DNA from 3 places in the Enterococcus sp. AZ170 genome. Region 1 is predicted to be linked to each of the others. Evidence: predicted binding sites of a transcription regulator. Region 1 holds the regulator's gene; each other region holds the start of a gene.

Evidence for each region. The regulator LexA, encoded in region 1, represses DNA repair genes until DNA is damaged. The targets are predictions, from matches to a motif close to CNAACANNTGTTNG.
Region 2: the regulator LexA is predicted to act here: its motif matches at 3,071-3,084, upstream of IGJ55_RS04690 (replication-associated recombination protein A).
Region 3: the regulator LexA is predicted to act here: its motif matches at 2,244-2,257, upstream of ruvA (Holliday junction branch migration protein RuvA).

What each region holds. Positions count from the first base shown of each region.
Region 1 covers NZ_CP172947.1:1,684,727-1,690,161, forward strand. The annotation lists gene abc-f (ribosomal protection-like ABC-F family protein) at 1-133, shown strand, start outside; gene IGJ55_RS08180 (thymidylate synthase) at 146-1,093, shown strand; gene IGJ55_RS08185 (dihydrofolate reductase) at 1,112-1,612, shown strand; gene lexA (transcriptional repressor LexA) at 1,683-2,312, opposite strand; gene IGJ55_RS08195 (DUF896 family protein) at 2,611-2,853, shown strand; gene tkt (transketolase) at 2,952-4,946, shown strand; gene IGJ55_RS08205 (glucosaminidase domain-containing protein) at 5,330-5,435, shown strand, end outside.
Region 2 covers NZ_CP172947.1:964,913-970,347, reverse strand. The annotation lists gene IGJ55_RS04715 (deoxyribose-phosphate aldolase) at 1-92, opposite strand, end outside; gene IGJ55_RS04710 (16S rRNA (uracil(1498)-N(3))-methyltransferase) at 110-859, opposite strand; gene prmA (50S ribosomal protein L11 methyltransferase) at 861-1,808, opposite strand; gene IGJ55_RS04700 (DUF3013 family protein) at 1,830-2,315, opposite strand; partial or broken gene IGJ55_RS04695 (DNA-3-methyladenine glycosylase) at 2,251-2,950, opposite strand; gene IGJ55_RS04690 (replication-associated recombination protein A) at 3,128-4,417, shown strand; RNA gene ssrS (6S RNA) at 4,480-4,673, shown strand; gene IGJ55_RS04680 (hypothetical protein) at 4,742-5,020, shown strand; gene IGJ55_RS04675 (universal stress protein) at 5,120-5,435, shown strand, end outside.
Region 3 covers NZ_CP172947.1:3,257,235-3,262,669, forward strand. The annotation lists gene IGJ55_RS15590 (CPBP family intramembrane glutamic endopeptidase) at 1-387, opposite strand, end outside; gene ruvB (Holliday junction branch migration DNA helicase RuvB) at 544-1,554, opposite strand; gene ruvA (Holliday junction branch migration protein RuvA) at 1,567-2,178, opposite strand; gene IGJ55_RS15605 (peptide ABC transporter substrate-binding protein) at 2,370-4,043, opposite strand; gene msrB (peptide-methionine (R)-S-oxide reductase MsrB) at 4,230-4,667, opposite strand; gene IGJ55_RS15615 (acyl-CoA thioesterase) at 4,765-5,259, opposite strand; gene IGJ55_RS15620 (Maf family protein) at 5,291-5,435, opposite strand, start outside.

The DNA.
Region 1 (5,435 bases):
AAAAGAGATGAACCATCAAGGGGATGACTTTACTAAATTGCAAGAACTACAATCAGAGTTATCTATTGTAGAACAAGAACTTGAGGAAAAAATGGAACGTTGGGAATACTTGAGTGAATTTGCAGAAAATTAGGAGGCAGTAATTATGGAAGAGGCTTACTTAGCATTAGGTCGCAAAATTTTAACCGATGGTCACTTAAAAGAAGATCGCACAGGGACAGGAACACGAAGTATTTTTGGACATCAAATGCGTTTTGACCTATCAAAAGGGTTTCCTTTATTGACGACGAAACGAGTTCCTTTTGGTTTAATCAAAAGCGAACTTTTATGGTTTTTAAAAGGCGACACAAATATCCGTTATCTCCTACAGCATAACAACCATATTTGGGACGAGTGGGCTTTTGAGCGTTATATTAAAAGTGATGACTATAATGGGCCGGATATGACTGATTTTGGTCGTCGTGTTTTAACGGATGAAGTATTTAAAGAAAGTTATGAAAAAGAGCACAAAGAATTCTGCAATAATATGTTGTCTGATGATGATTTTGCAGCGAAGTATGGTGAATTAGGTAATATTTATGGAGCTCAGTGGCGTCATTGGGAAACGAAAGAAGGCAACTTTATTGATCAACTTAAAAATGTTATCGATATGATCAAGCAAACACCTGACTCTAGACGCCTGATCGTGTCCGCCTGGAATCCAGAAGATGTCCCTTCCATGGCATTACCACCATGTCACACGATGTTTCAATTTTATGTAAATGATGGGAAATTAAGTTGCCAGTTGTATCAACGTAGTGGAGATGTTTTTTTGGGCGTTCCATTTAATATTGCTAGTTACGCACTATTGACTCACTTGATTGCTCATGAAACTGGTTTGGAAGTGGGCGATTTCGTTCATACTTTGGGGGATGCCCATTTATATACGAATCATATTGACCAAATGAATGAACAACTGACTCGAGACATTCGTTCGTTTCCTACACTAAAATTGAATCAAGATAAAAAATCAGTTTTTGAATTTGAAATGGACGATATTGTAATTGAAGGATATGATCCTCATCCAGCAATCAAGGCACCAATTGCCGTTTAATTCGAAAGGGGTTCTCCAATGTTAGCAGCCATATGGGCACAAGATGAGCAAGGGACAATCGGTAAAGAGAATCGATTACCTTGGCATTTGCCAAATGATTTGAAATTTTTTAAACAAATGACTGAAGACAACACCATTGTTATAGGAAGAAAAACTTTTGAGGGGATGGGCGCTCGGCCGTTACCAAATCGTCAAACGATTGTTCTAACTAGAGACAAAAGCTATCAGGCAAAAGGAGTCATTGTTTTTCATACTGTGGATGAAGTTCTTGATTATGCCAAAACGTTTTCTGGTATTACGTTTATTGCGGGTGGTTCAGCAGTATACGAGGATTTTTTGCAATATTGTGACGTATTGTATAGAACAGTTATCTATCATTCGTTTGATGGAGATACAAAATTTCCTTTTGTAGATTGGGATGATTGGACATTGATTAATTTAAGCGCAGGCGAACAAGACGAAGCAAATGGTTATGCGTATCAGTTTGAAACATATCAACGTAAAGTCACAGCGGATTAAAAGATCTTGTCTAATTCAAACGAAAAGATAACAAAAAAACATACTAATAGTTAGTATGTTTTTTTGTTATTTAAATATGATTGCGGTATAGGCCAACAACTTTGCCTAAAATGCTTACGTTGTTCAAAATAATCGGTTTTAATGCATCATTTTCTGGTTGTAAACGAACATGGTCTGCCTCTTTAAAGAATCGTTTACACGTCGCTTCATCTTCATCTGTCATTGCAATCACTATATCACCATTTGAAGCCGCGCTTTGTTTACGAACAATAACTTGGTCGCCGTCTAAAATACCAGCATTGATCATACTTTCACCTCTGATAGTCAGCATGAACAAAGCATTTTCTTCTGCCATTAAATCAGGTGGAAGAGGAAAAAAGTCAGAAGCTTCTTCTACAGCTAAGATTGGCTCACCTGCTGTAACAACACCAAGCATCGGGATAACTGTCGGTCTCACACCGATTCTTTCAAGTCCGTCTGCGGTCAATTCAATTGCCCTTGGTTTTGTAGGATCACGTAAAATGAGTCCTTTTTTCTCTAATCGTGCTAAATGTCCGTGAACGGTTGAGGTTGAGGAAAGATCAACTGCTTTTCCGATTTCTCTTACGGTCGGGGGATAACCTTTAAGCTCAACCTGTTCATATATATATTTTAATACTTCGATTTGTCTTGTGTCTGTACGTTTCACCACAACCCGCACCTTCTTTCGATTTATATTTTTAGTGTACCATAGTTTTATACAGGAATCAAACAAGCGTTCGTGTTTTTTTTAGAAAGTATATTTCTGTGAATCACAAGGGAAAATATCTGAGGTAGGGAATCGGAATTTCTATAAATAAACACAATCGTTTCTGATTTTTAATAAGAATATAGTTGTATTTCTTGTGCTCATCTTATAAGATAGACATGGAAAGTAAACTTGTCTAGCTACAGGGCTAGCCTTTCAAAAAAGCTTGAAATATGCCGATTAAATTTTTAAAATAAGGAGGCCAAAATAGATGTTATCAACAGAAAAAATGAACCGTATCAATGAACTTGCTAAAAAAGCGAAAGAAAAAGAATTAACTGCGAAAGAAAAGGAAGAGCAAAAAGTACTTCGTCAAGAATATTTGGCTGCTTTTCGTGGTGGGATGCGCCATCATATAGAAGGAATGAAAGTGGTCGATCCTAAAGGAAATGATGTAACACCAGATAAATTGAAAGAGATTCAAAAAGCTAAAGGATTGCATAATAGAAAGTAATTTTAGTTTTTTTTACTAAAGGTAATTGCTTTCATGAGCGAAATGCGATAAAATGTAGTTAATAAAGGTAAAAAAAACCTAAATAGGAGATGATTTTTTTGTTCGACAACACTGATCAGTTAGGCGTTAACACGATTCGTACATTAAGTATTGAAGCAGTACAAAAAGCAAATTCTGGGCATCCAGGATTACCAATGGGTGCTGCACCTATGGCTTATGCACTTTGGACAAAACACTTAAAAGTAAACCCGAAAACTTCAAGAAACTGGGTAGATAGAGACCGTTTTATTCTTTCTGCTGGTCATGGTTCTGCAATGTTATACAGCTTACTTCATTTAGCTGGCTACGATGTGACTATGGATGATCTAAAAAATTTCCGTCAATGGAATAGTAGAACACCAGGGCATCCAGAAGTACATCATACTGATGGTGTTGAAGCAACAACTGGTCCATTAGGTCAAGGTATCGCAATGGCTGTCGGTATGGCGATGGCAGAAGCACATACTGCTGCGACTTATAATCGTGATAGCTTTCCTGTAATAGATCACTATACGTTTGCGTTATGCGGTGATGGTGATTTGATGGAAGGTGTTTCTCAAGAAGCTAGTTCAATGGCTGGACACATGAAATTAGGTAAACTGATCGTGTTATACGATTCAAATGATATCTCTTTAGACGGTCCAACATCAAAAGCGTTTACTGAAAATGTTGGCGCTCGTTATGAAGCATATGGTTGGCAACATATCTTAGTGAAAGACGGTAATGATTTAGAAGAAATTTCTCAAGCGATAGAAGCTGCAAAGGCTGAAGCAGATAAACCAACTTTGATCGAAGTAAAAACAGTCATCGGCTACGGCGCACCAAAAGAAGGTACTTCATCTGTACATGGCGCACCTATCGGAGCAGATGGCATTACCGCAGCTAAAGCTGTTTATGGTTGGGAATACCCAGACTTTACTGTTCCAGATGAAGTTGCTGCACGCTTTAAAGAAACGATGATAGAAGAAGGCGAGAAAGCAGAAGATCAATGGAATAAGATGTTTGCAAATTATTCAAAAGAGCATCCTGATTTGGCAAAACAATTTAAACAAGCTTTTTCTGATGAACTTCCTGAAAATTGGGATAGCGAGTTACCAACCTATGAAATAGGTTCGAGTGCAGCTAGTCGTGTGACAAGTAAAGAAACGATTCAAGCAATTTCTAAAACTGTACCAGGTTTCTGGGGCGGTTCAGCTGATTTGTCTGCTTCAAATAATACAATGGTCGCTGCAGAAAAAGATTTTGAGCCTGGTCAATACGAAGGTCGCAATATTTGGTTTGGTGTCCGTGAGTTTGCCATGGCAGCAGCGATGAACGGAATCCAATTACATGGTGGAAGTCGCGTTTACGGCGGAACATTCTTTGTATTTACAGATTATTTGCGCCCAGCAGTCCGCTTAGCTGCAATCCAAAATACTCCTGTGACATATGTATTAACACATGATTCTGTGGCAGTGGGTGAAGATGGACCAACACATGAACCTGTTGAACAATTAGCAAGTATTCGTTGTATGCCTGGTGTACAAGTCATTCGTCCAGCTGATGGTAACGAAACTGTTGCGGCTTGGAAAATTGCGATGACAACAAAAGATGCGCCAACGGTCTTAGTTTTAAGTCGTCAAAATTTACCAGTTATTGAAGGAACTAAAGAACATGCTGATACACTTGTTCAAAAAGGTGCATATGTCATTTCTAAACAAAAAGGCGAAAAACCAGAAGGGATCTTAATTGCAACTGGTTCAGAAGTGAATTTAGCAATTGAAGCCCAAAAAGCATTAGCTGAACAAGGGAAAGATGTTTCTGTCGTTTCGATGCCAAGTTTTGATTTGTTTGAAAAGCAAACAGCAGATTACAAAGAATCTGTTTTACCTAAAGATATAACTAAACGAGTTGCGATTGAAGCTGCTTCACCATTTGGTTGGGAACGTTATGTTGGAACTGCAGGCACAACTGTAACGATTGATCATTTTGGTGCTTCAGCTCCAGGTGATTTAGTCTTGAAAGAATTTGGTTTTACAGTTGATAACGTTGTATCAAAGTATACTAATTTATAAAATAAACTAGTTTTTAATAAAAAAGTAGACATTCACAAACTATGAATGTCTACTTTTTTATTTATGAAAAAATTGCTAAAATCGGATAAATTGTACTTTTATACAAAATAACTGCGTAATAAATGTAATATGATAGAAATATCCAGTAATGTTCTTAAAACGAATACATAAACAACAAAATAAAGGGATTTACCAAAAGAAACAGTTTGAATAACAGACATCATGTAAATTGATTGAAACAAATACAATTTAATTAATAAAACAAAAATTTCAACAGGATTACGCCCACTTTAAAACTTCAAAATTGAGGATCAAATAATTGTTTATAAAAAATTACCCGAGTAGAATGATGATATGATGTTCTATTGAGGAGGAACAAATGAATGAATGAGACAAAAACAAGAAGTAGCAGACACCAACAAAAAGAGTTGAAAAACAATACAAAACGAGTTGCATCTGTTATAGGTACTTCATTAGTACTTCTTCCGG
Region 2 (5,435 bases), 720 kb from region 1:
TCTTTTAAAAACAGAAGCTCATCTGTGAATTGTCGGTCTGTAAACGATGGATCCATTAACATAATTGAAAGTCTTTGTAACTCTAATTCCATAAACAACCCCCTATAATTTACATTAATTCAAAATGGTAACTAATTGCACCTAAGGCATATAATGGCGCTGTCTCCGCACGTAAAATTCGTGGCCCCAAACCGCAAAGAATCCCGCCATTTTCTTGAAATAAACTGACTTCGGCAGATGAAAACCCACCTTCTGGACCAAAAATAAACAAAAGCGATTGCCCAGTTTCTAGTCCAGAAAGTACTGTTGCAAAGCTGCTACGTTCACCGATCTTTGCAGATTCCTCATACGCAATCAACACTTTATCATAACGAGAAAAAACATCGATCAACGCTTGTTCTCTTTCTAATAATACGATATCCGGTGCAAACTGGCGATGAGATTGCTCAGCAGCCTCTGTGGCAATCTTCTTCAAGCGCTCAGTTTTTTTAACTCGCTTTTTTTGATCCCATTTTACAACCGATGTCTTAGCAGGAAAACCAATAAACTTGTGACTGCCAAGTTCTGTCCCTTTTTGAACGACCCATTCCAACTTATCACCTTTAGGATAGCCACAGGCAATCGTAACATCGATTGGCAACTCTTTTTCAGCAGTCTCTTTACTAAGCTCTTTCAAATAAACAGATGTTTCTGTGATTTCCGTGATTTCTGCAATGATCGCAGTATGATCATTAAACACTAAGAAAACTTGTTCTTCAGGTGTCATACGCATCACTCGTACGATATGATGGTAGTTTTCTCCACTGATCTGATAATGATCCTGCGCTGCATAAGGCTCCGTTAAAAAGTAACGCTGCATCTTACTCTTCCTCTGTTTTCTTTAATATCATTGCATACCAATCCCCTTGTTGGAAAATTTGATCTACAAGGAAACCTACGCTAGTCATTTTTTCTATAACCATTGCTTTTTTCTCCTGAATGATTCCTGAAACGATCAAAGTACCATCATTTTTCAATAAACGCCAAGCATCCTCGATCATCAACGTAATAATATCAGCTAAAATATTTGCCACGATCACGTCTGCTTCGACCGTTATCCCTTTCAGCAAGTCGTTTGCCGAGACTTGAACATCACTAGCAATTGGATTCATATTCATATTTTCTTTAGCAGCCGTCACTGCAACTTCATCTAAATCATAGGCATAGATTTCTTTAGCACCTAGATATTTACTCGCAATACTTAACACACCAGAACCTGTGCCAACATCAAGCAGTGTTTCACCACCACGTAAAACAGTTTCTAGGGCTTGTAAAGTCAAACGGGTTGTTGGATGGGTTCCAGTTCCAAAAGCCATACCTGGATCTAAGGTAATGATTTTTTCAAGCGCATCTTGCGCTTCATATTTCTCCCAGCTTGGAACGATTGTTAGAAACCGTGTCACACGAACTGGATGATAATATTTTTTCCAAGCAGTTGCCCAATCGCTTTCAGCTACTTCACTAACACTCACTTCATTTTTCCCAATAGCAAGACCAAACTCTGGTAAGCGGGTAATGCTCTCTTTGATAAAAGGTAAGATTTCCGGCAAAAAGGTCGTTTCGGGAAAATAGGCCATAACCAATGCACCTTCTTTAATGTGCGTAAATTGTTCTTTGTCTAGTAATTCACCATATAAATCACTTTGAAAATTTTCTACATCTAAAGCATCTTCTATCGCAACACCACTCGCTCCAGCTTCCATCATGATATTTGAGATTGCTTCAATTGCTTCACTAGCTGTTTCAACTTTTACTTCTGTCCATTTCATATGATCACCTCTTTACTCTTTTTAATAGCTTGGGTACGCAATATAGGTATCGCTCTCTACTTTTTGATACTTTTTAACAGCTTCTTCAAATAATTCTTGTGACCATTTCAGCTCAAATACGGCTTGTCCCTCATCCGTTAAAAAGTCTAATAAATCACTTTGTCCTTCAGTTAAAGCATCATTTAAGTAATCAATGAAACCATCTAACACAGACTGTTTGATTCCCTTTTTGCCCTCATAAGAAATAGTCGCTAGAAACTCTGCCTTATCTACAGAAGACTTTTCAGGATTATAAAACAAAATCCCATCTTCAAATTCAATGATTTCTTCTTCTGAAACCGTTCCTTGTGCATCATCGATCTGTTCATGTGCTGTATTTTCGGCAAATAATCGAAAAACAACTTCAATTGTATGGTTTTTAGCGTTCCAATCAAGAGCTACATCATATTCCATGATTTTTCTGGTTATTTGTTGGTCTAAATAAGTTAACATTGTTGCTTTTTTCATTTATTTTCTTCCTTCCAGCCAAAGGCCTTTTGATCAATATCACTTCTTTTTTGTTTGGATATATAAGGATTTCCTGAAACAATATACCTTAATGGTAATTCTGTCCAAATACCTTTATTGGGAATACCGATTCGAGGAAGCGGGATGATTTTTTTTGGTGTTTTTCTTTTTTCTGGTACTAATCGTAATGGACTATCAAAAATTGATTGTCCATATAACGCTTGATTAATTCCTAAAGCTGATACCAGCTTACCTGGCCCGTTAGATAATTCGATGCCTTGACGACCATTGCGGTTTTCTACCATTTTTTCGATTCCCTCAATGGGTTCAATTGCACGAATCATAACTCCTTGGGGTGTGCCTTTTTCTTGAGTCACCATATTTAAAATCAAATGTGTGTGCATCGTATATAAATAAATCGTTCCGGGTTTATCGTACATCGCTTTTAGACGTGGTGTATTGCGCAAGCCAAAACTATGAGCAGCCTCATCTTCTGGTCCTAAATAAGCTTCGGTATCAACGATATAGCCTGCAAGTATCCCCGATTCTGTTTCGTGTTCTAAATACATACCTAACAAAAACTGAGCAATTTCTTCAGTTGTTTTTGTCTTAAAAAAATTTATTGTCTCATTCATTATTTTTCACCACTTTCTATAATACACGAATCAAAGCCTATTATCCATTGAAATAACAAATGAACCGTACAAAAAACAGCCGTTTAATCAATGAATTTCCCTATCAAACTCAGCGAGATACAAACATACGTTCTTTATGGTATAATAGATAAGATAAAGAAAAAAGGAGGGCCAACGATGCAAAAACCATTAGCTTATCGTATGCGGCCACGTAATTTAGATGAAGTCGTTGGACAACAACATCTAGTAGGACCAGGAAAAATTATCCGTCGAATGGTCGAAGCTCGTATGCTTTCATCCATGATTTTATATGGTCCGCCAGGAACTGGTAAAACGAGTATTGCTAGTGCCATTGCGGGTTCTACAAATTACGCTTTTCGATTGTTAAATGCAGCAACTGATACGAAAAAAGATTTGCAGATTGTTGCAGAAGAAGCAAAAATGAGTGGAACTGTAATCTTACTCCTAGATGAAGTTCATCGCTTGGATAAGACAAAACAGGATTTTCTACTACCTCATCTTGAAAGTGGTCGAATCATTATGATCGGGGCAACAACTGAAAATCCTTACATTACGATCAATCCAGCTATTCGAAGCCGATCTCAAATTTTTGAAGTCAAACCATTAACGGAAACGGATATTCAAAAAGCGATCAAAGAAGCTTTAACTGACAACGAGCGTGGGTTAGGAGAATTTCCAGTTGTCTTGGAAGAAAAAGCTCTGCAGCACTTATCCCGTGCAACTAATGGTGATTTACGTAGTGCCTTAAATGGATTAGAGCTAGCAGTCAAATCCACTCCAGAAAATCAAGATAAAAAAATTGAAATCACTCTTTCGATTATTGAAGAATGCGTTCAGCGTAAAGCCTTGACTCATGATAAAAACGGTGATGCTCATTATGATGTGATTTCGGCTTTTCAAAAATCGATTCGCGGTAGTGATGTAGACGCTGCGTTACATTATTTAGCTAGACTGGTTGAAGCTGGCGATTTACCAATTATTTGTCGTCGTTTAATGGTAATTGCTTATGAGGATATTGGATTAGGCAACCCACCGGCTGCAGCTCGCACGATCACAGCAGTTCAAGCCGCTGAAAAATTAGGTTTTCCTGAAGCGCGCATCCCCCTTGCCAGTGTGGTGATTGATTTGTGTCTATCTCCAAAATCAAATTCTGCTATTAGTGCAATCGATGCCGCCTTAGCCGATATTCGTGAAGGAAAAGCAGGTGATGTTCCTGACCACTTGCGTGATAGCCATTACTCTGGTGCCAAGGAGTTAAACCGAGGCATTGGCTATAAATACCCTCATAATTTTGAAAACGCTTGGGTCGATCAGCAATATCTTCCCGATAAAATAAAAAATGCTCATTATTATGAGCCCATTGATACGGGGAAATATGAACAAGCATTGCATCAGCAGCATCAACGGATACAAGAGTGGAAAAAAAATAAGAAAACAACAGAGTAATCCGCTTTCAAATTTAAGCACCCTCGTTGCTGTTTGCATGAGAATGTGCTATTATAAAGATGGTAAATCTGTGATGTACGCGTTGTCTTTTTTGTGTGTTGACCGAACATTTTATTGATATCTAGGGATCCTTCTGGTACCTAAGCTGGTAACATGCCTTTTCATTTGGTAGTTCGAAGCTGTCAGTCGTGGAACCCACCTGCTTTGTTTGCGGGTTCAATACTATAGGACGAATAACGGCATCAACGGATTTTACCATTTTTATTTGATTCCCAAACAATTTGCGTAGTGCAAATTGTTTTTTATTTGATGGAGGTTCAATTCATGATTCAAGTACTTATTTTTGTATCTGTGGCATTGTTAGTTATTATCGGAATTTATTTATTAAAAAAAGCGACTGTCTTTTTACCATTGATGCATAATGGTGAGCCTGACGAAAATAAACAGTTTTTACATCAGTTTGGTGTTTTTTATCTGATTTTAGCTGCCATCGGTGTTTTAGTTGGCATCTTTAACTTAACATTTTTTTCGTTATTCTATATTTTTAGCTTGCTTGTAATTTCAGCTGTATTCACTGTGATGTTCGCCAAGAAGATTCTATAAACGTATCTTCTTTTTTTATTTCCTTTTTTTACACTTTTGTTCTACAATTAAGGTATCAAGAACAATATATTTCTAATTGTTTGAAAAGGAGTGAGCATAATGTTACAAAATTATCGTAAAATCATGGTGGCTGTTGATGGATCATCCGAAGCTGAGTTAGCTTTTCAAAAAGCAATGAATGTTGCAATGAGAAATGATGCAGAGTTGCTTTTAGCACACGTCATTGATACACGAGCATTCCAATCTGTTTCTTCTTTTGATGGAGTCTTAGCCGAGCAAGCAACAGAGATGGCAAAACAGACACTTGAAGGTTACAAAAAGCAAGCAAAAGAACATGGTTGTGAAAAAGTAACTAGCCTCATTGAATATGGTTCTACAAAACCTTTGATTGCAAAACAATTACCTCAAGATCATG
Region 3 (5,435 bases), 1.6 Mb from region 1:
GATTTCCTCTCCTGCAAGCATGAATAACGTTTTCCCTAAGAGTGTAAGCGCGGGGCCTATTCCATGACTAAATTCATCTACGATTGGATTGGCAGCAGTTGGTTGTCCGATTGCCCCAGCTAAAACTTTTGCTAAGAGAGCAGTTATCCAACTTAGCACATAGGCAATCAATATAATTTTAACCGAACCTTTTCTTAGTGGAGAATATAATTGTTTAATGCCTTCCACACCATACATCAAATACATTCCTATTAATCCTGCAATGAGAATAATACAAAAATTCAAAATAAATGCCGTATTCAATAATGAGTAAAATGCACCTCCTAATAATACTAACGAAACAATTGCTGGAACTAGTTTTACTTTTCGATCAAATAATTCTTGCATTTTCTCCACGCCCTTGCGTTTATTTTCTTTTAGTATAGTTTCTATCTTTGTAGCAAACAACTAATTCGTCTTAATGAACAGTTATTTTTTATTGCCAATAAAAAACACTCAATTTGTTTATTCATGTTTGAATAAACAAATTGAGTGTTGAATAGATTATTCTTGATAATAAGACTCATACCCAAAATGTTCGTAGGCAAGTGCCGTTGCAATTCGTCCTCTTGGTGTCCGCTTGATAAATCCTTTTTGAATCAGATAAGGCTCGTACATATCTTCAACGGTCTCAGTCTCTTCACTGATATTCACAGCTAAGGTACTCAATCCAACAGGTCCGCCACCATATAATTCGATCATTGTTTTCAATAATTTTTGATCGACATAATCTAATCCTTGATGGTCAACTTGCAGCAAGGTCAATGCTTGATCCGCAATACTGCGGTCGATCGTACCATCTGACTGAACTTGAGCAAAATCACGAACACGTTTTAATAAACGATTGGCAATCCGCGGTGTCCCACGTGACCGGCGGGCAATTTCAAAGGCACCTTCTTCAACGATTTCTGTTTGAAAAATATCAGCAGAACGTAACACGATTTCTTTTAGGTCCTGAGTTTCATAGTACTCCATATGAGAAATGATACCAAAGCGATCTCGAAGTGGTGCAGACAGCATACCTGCACGGGTTGTTGCTCCAATCAAGGTAAACGGCGGCAATGGGAAATGGACTGGATGAGCCGTTGTTCCTTGCCCCACCATGATATCTACATAAAAATCCTCCATCGCTGAATAGAGCATCTCTTCAACGATTCGTGGCAAACGGTGGATTTCATCGATAAATAAAACATCCCCTGGCTCTAGTTCATTTAAAATAGCAACTAAATCACCGGCACGCTCAATCGCAGGTCCACTCGTTGTACGGATATTGACATGCATTTCATTGGCAATCACCATGGCCATCGTAGTTTTACCAAGTCCTGGTGGTCCATACAAAAGAGTATGATCGAGCGCTTCTTCACGATTACGGGCCGCTTCAATATAAATCGTAAGCTCTTGTTTTACTTTGTCTTGACCGATATATTGCTCGAGAAACTGCGGGCGTAGCGACTTTTCAAGAGACTCCTCCCCTTCGCTGGTTTCAGCGGAAAGTAGTCTTTCATCTTCTGTCATAGCCATTCCTCCTTAGCGTTTCATCATAAATTTCAGTGCATTGCGTAAGTATTCATCTGTTGGCTGTTTGCCTAGTTCTTCTAGTTTTGGTGTAATTCGCTTGATTTCTTTTTCACTATAGCCTAATGCGCTCAATGCCTCTAAGGCTTCAGTCAATGATTGATTAGCTGATTGTGTATCTGGTCTTTTGGTCATGGCTTCCACAGCTGCATCTGATGTTTCTAGTTCCCCAAGTTTTCCTTTTAGGTCTAAAATCATTTGCTGTGCCGTTTTCTTACCTACACCCGGGAATCTAGTTAGATACGCAGCATCTTCACTTTCGATCGCATTGATCAAGCCGCCATGATCATCTGAAGCCATGATTGCTAGACCGCTTTTAGGTCCGATCCCTGACACACTGATCAGCTTTAAGAAGAGTTGTTTTTCATCTAGGTCACCAAAGCCATACAATAGATGGGCATCTTCACGAATAACTTGATGAACGTAGATTTTAATTTTCTCGTTCGTCTTGCCAGAATAACGATAGGGGTTTCCTACAGAAATCTGATAGCCGATTCCATTTGTTTCGATTACAATATAATAAGGACTGATAAAGGTCACTTTACCAATGATATACTCGTACATAATTCACCTTTCTCGATGTGGTTAAAGCAAAAACTGTTGTTGTTCACCACATCTTGCGTTTTACACGCACATACGTTTCTATTTTACCACAAATCAGAGGAAATCAGTAGCTTGAAAAATGTGTAGTTATTAAGATAAAAAAAGGATAGACTGTCACTCTGTGAGTGACAGTCTATCCTCAGTTTCTTCATCTATTCAGTAATATACGTCCATTTATAATCATATCTTGCGCCAGCTCCATGAGCGACAACACCTTGTACTTTTTTACTACGCATATGCGCTTCTGCTTTTTGATAAACTGGTGCAACACCCATCTCATCTATCAATAGTTTTTCAGCGTCAAGCATGTCTGTCCAACGTTTTTCTGGATCTGAGGCATTTGTCGTTCTAGAATCTTCTACTAGTTGATCATATTTTTCATTTGAGTAGCGTCCTCTGTTATAAGAACCGCCTGTTACAAATAAATCTGTGAAACTACTCGGATCTGCGTAATCAGCACCCCAACCACCCATGATCACTTCAAAATCGCCATTTTTACCACGATCTAAGCGAACTGTAAACGGTACGTTAGTTACTGTTACATCCACGCCATCTAAGGTTTCTTTCACTGCGCCTTGGATATACTCCAATACTTTCTTAGTAGAATCTGTATCGTCTCCAACGATATCAAACTTGAATGAATCAATTCCCAATTCTTTTTTCGCTTTTTCCCAGTATTCTTTGGCTTTTTCAGTATCGTGAGTCAAAATATTTTTATTTTCATCAGCAAAGTCTTTGTTGCCTTCTGGTGAAAATGACATTCCCGCTGGAACTAACCCTTTAGAAGCAACTGATCCATCTCCTAAAATACGATCAACCAATGCATCTCGATCGATTGAATAAGAGATTGCTTTTCTTAGATTAGCATTGTGATAAGGTGATTTCTCGTCTCTTTGATTAAATTCAAGATAAGAAGTCCGAGCATCTTTTTCAATGACAAGTTCTGGATCATCTGCCATTTGTTGGGCTAATTCTCCGCTTAAGATCACATCATCCGCTTGTCCATCTTGGAAAAGATTCAATGAAGTTGGTGCTTCTTTTACTACTTTTACTTCAATTTTATCTAATTGAACAGCCTCTTTATCCCAATATTGATCATTTTTTGTGTAAGACCAATCAGTATCTGTTCCTGGTCCATCAAAATCTGTTAATGTAAATGGTCCATTATAGACAGCTGCCTCACTTGTTGTTGCGTAGTCCTTGCCATTTTTTTCAACGATTTTTTGATTTTGAGGGAAAAATGAGGGGAATGCCAACAAGTAATCGAAATAGGGTGTTTGCTGTTCCAATGTTACTTCCAACTCATAATCCCCAGTTGCTTTTATTCCTAATTCATCAAGGCCTTTTTTACCAGCCGATACATCCGCTCCATTTTTCACTAGTTCAAACATATAAGCATATTCTGCTGCTGTTTTAGGATCAGCTGTCCGTTGCCAACCATAGACATAATCAGCTGCTACAACTGGATCACCATTTGACCATTTTGCATCTTCTCTCAATTTGAAGGTATATGTCAAACCATCGTCGCTTTTCTGTGCCATTTCTGTTGCTCCAGCTGGTTGTGGTCTGCTCTTGTCATCTAAACGGTATAACCCTTCGTACACATTATTCAATGCTGAAAAGCTGATCGTATTTGTTGCTACTGAAAGATCTGCACTTGGCATTTCTTGTTGAACGACCAATCTAAAAAGCTGTTCCCCACTCGCTTTTTTACTATCGTTGCTACTGTCTGTTGAATCGGTCTTACCACCGCTGCCACAAGCTGCTAATACTAAAGTAGATAGCATCATAACACTAATTAATTTCTTTATATTCGTTTTTTTCATCTTTTTCTCCCCAATAAACAATTGTTTTCTTTCCTAATTTTAATTTTCGGAATATTTTTATAATACTCGATATAGCTGAAAATAGCAATCATTATTATATAATAAAGAAATAACATTTGTTTTTACTGCGAAATAGTAAAAAAAGCCTATCTAAGCAGTTTTCACCTGCCTAGATAAGCTTTCACTTTATTCAAATAAGGATCTATATTCGCCATATCCTTCTTTCTCTAATTCTTGAACAGGAATAAAGCGTAAGGCTGCCGCATTGATGCAATACCTCAACCCACCTTGCTCTTGAGGTCCGTCTGTGAAAACATGTCCTAAATGAGAATCTGCTTCTTTACTACGAACTTCAACACGCCGCATGCCTAACGAGACATCTTCGTTTTCTTTGATTCCTTGCTTTTCAATTGGTTTAGTAAACGCTGGCCAGCCACACCCTGCGTCGTATTTGTCTGTTGAACTAAAAAGGGGTTCACCACTAACTACATCAACATAAATACCTTCTTGGTAAAAGTCGTCATACTTCCCTGTGAATGGTCGTTCAGTCGCATTTTCTTGCGTCACAGCGTATTCAATAGCAGATAGCTTTTTTTTCAATTCTTCTTTTGATGGTTTTTCCATGACAAATCACACCCTTACTTTTTTATTAGTCTTATCATAGCATCATTGAGAAAAAAACACTCATTTCCTGTTTAGAAAATCAGTGTTTCATTCTTTCTTAGTTCCAAGGAATATCTAAATCGACATTACTGGCAAGAGCAAGACTCTCTTGTCGTTTTGCTTGCCTAACTTGCTTCCTTGCTTCGTAGCCCTGACAGATAAAGTGTTCTTCCTTCGTTTCAGGCTCGATTTTCTCCGGTAAACTAGCTCCTTTAGGTACAACAAATGTCATAAAACAAGTACCTGCCAAATAACGGTCACCCGTCAATAAATCTTCTCCAATTATTTTAGCAAAAATCTCAATTGACCGTGTACCGACCCCTGATACATACGCTTCGATACATGCAGAGTGACTAGCTTTCAATGGCGCCAAAAAATCTAAATGATCTACTGATGCGGTCACGATTGCCGCTCTTGAAACTCTAACGGCTGAAATACCCGCTGTCTCATCTAACCAGGCCATTAATTGTCCCCCAAATAGGGTCTTATGGAAGTTTAAATAGGGATACGTGATGATATGTGTTTGGATCGCTCTTGTTTGTGAACATTTCATTGCTTGGTTGCCTTCTTTCATTTGTTTGTAACTAATCAAATGCTGCCAACATACGATTTAAAGTCGCAATTGGCAAACCCACGATCGAATAAAAATCGCCTTGGATACTTTTCACCAATAACGCACCTTGCTCTTGAATTTCGTAAGCACCCGCTTTGTCTTGGTATTCTTTTGTA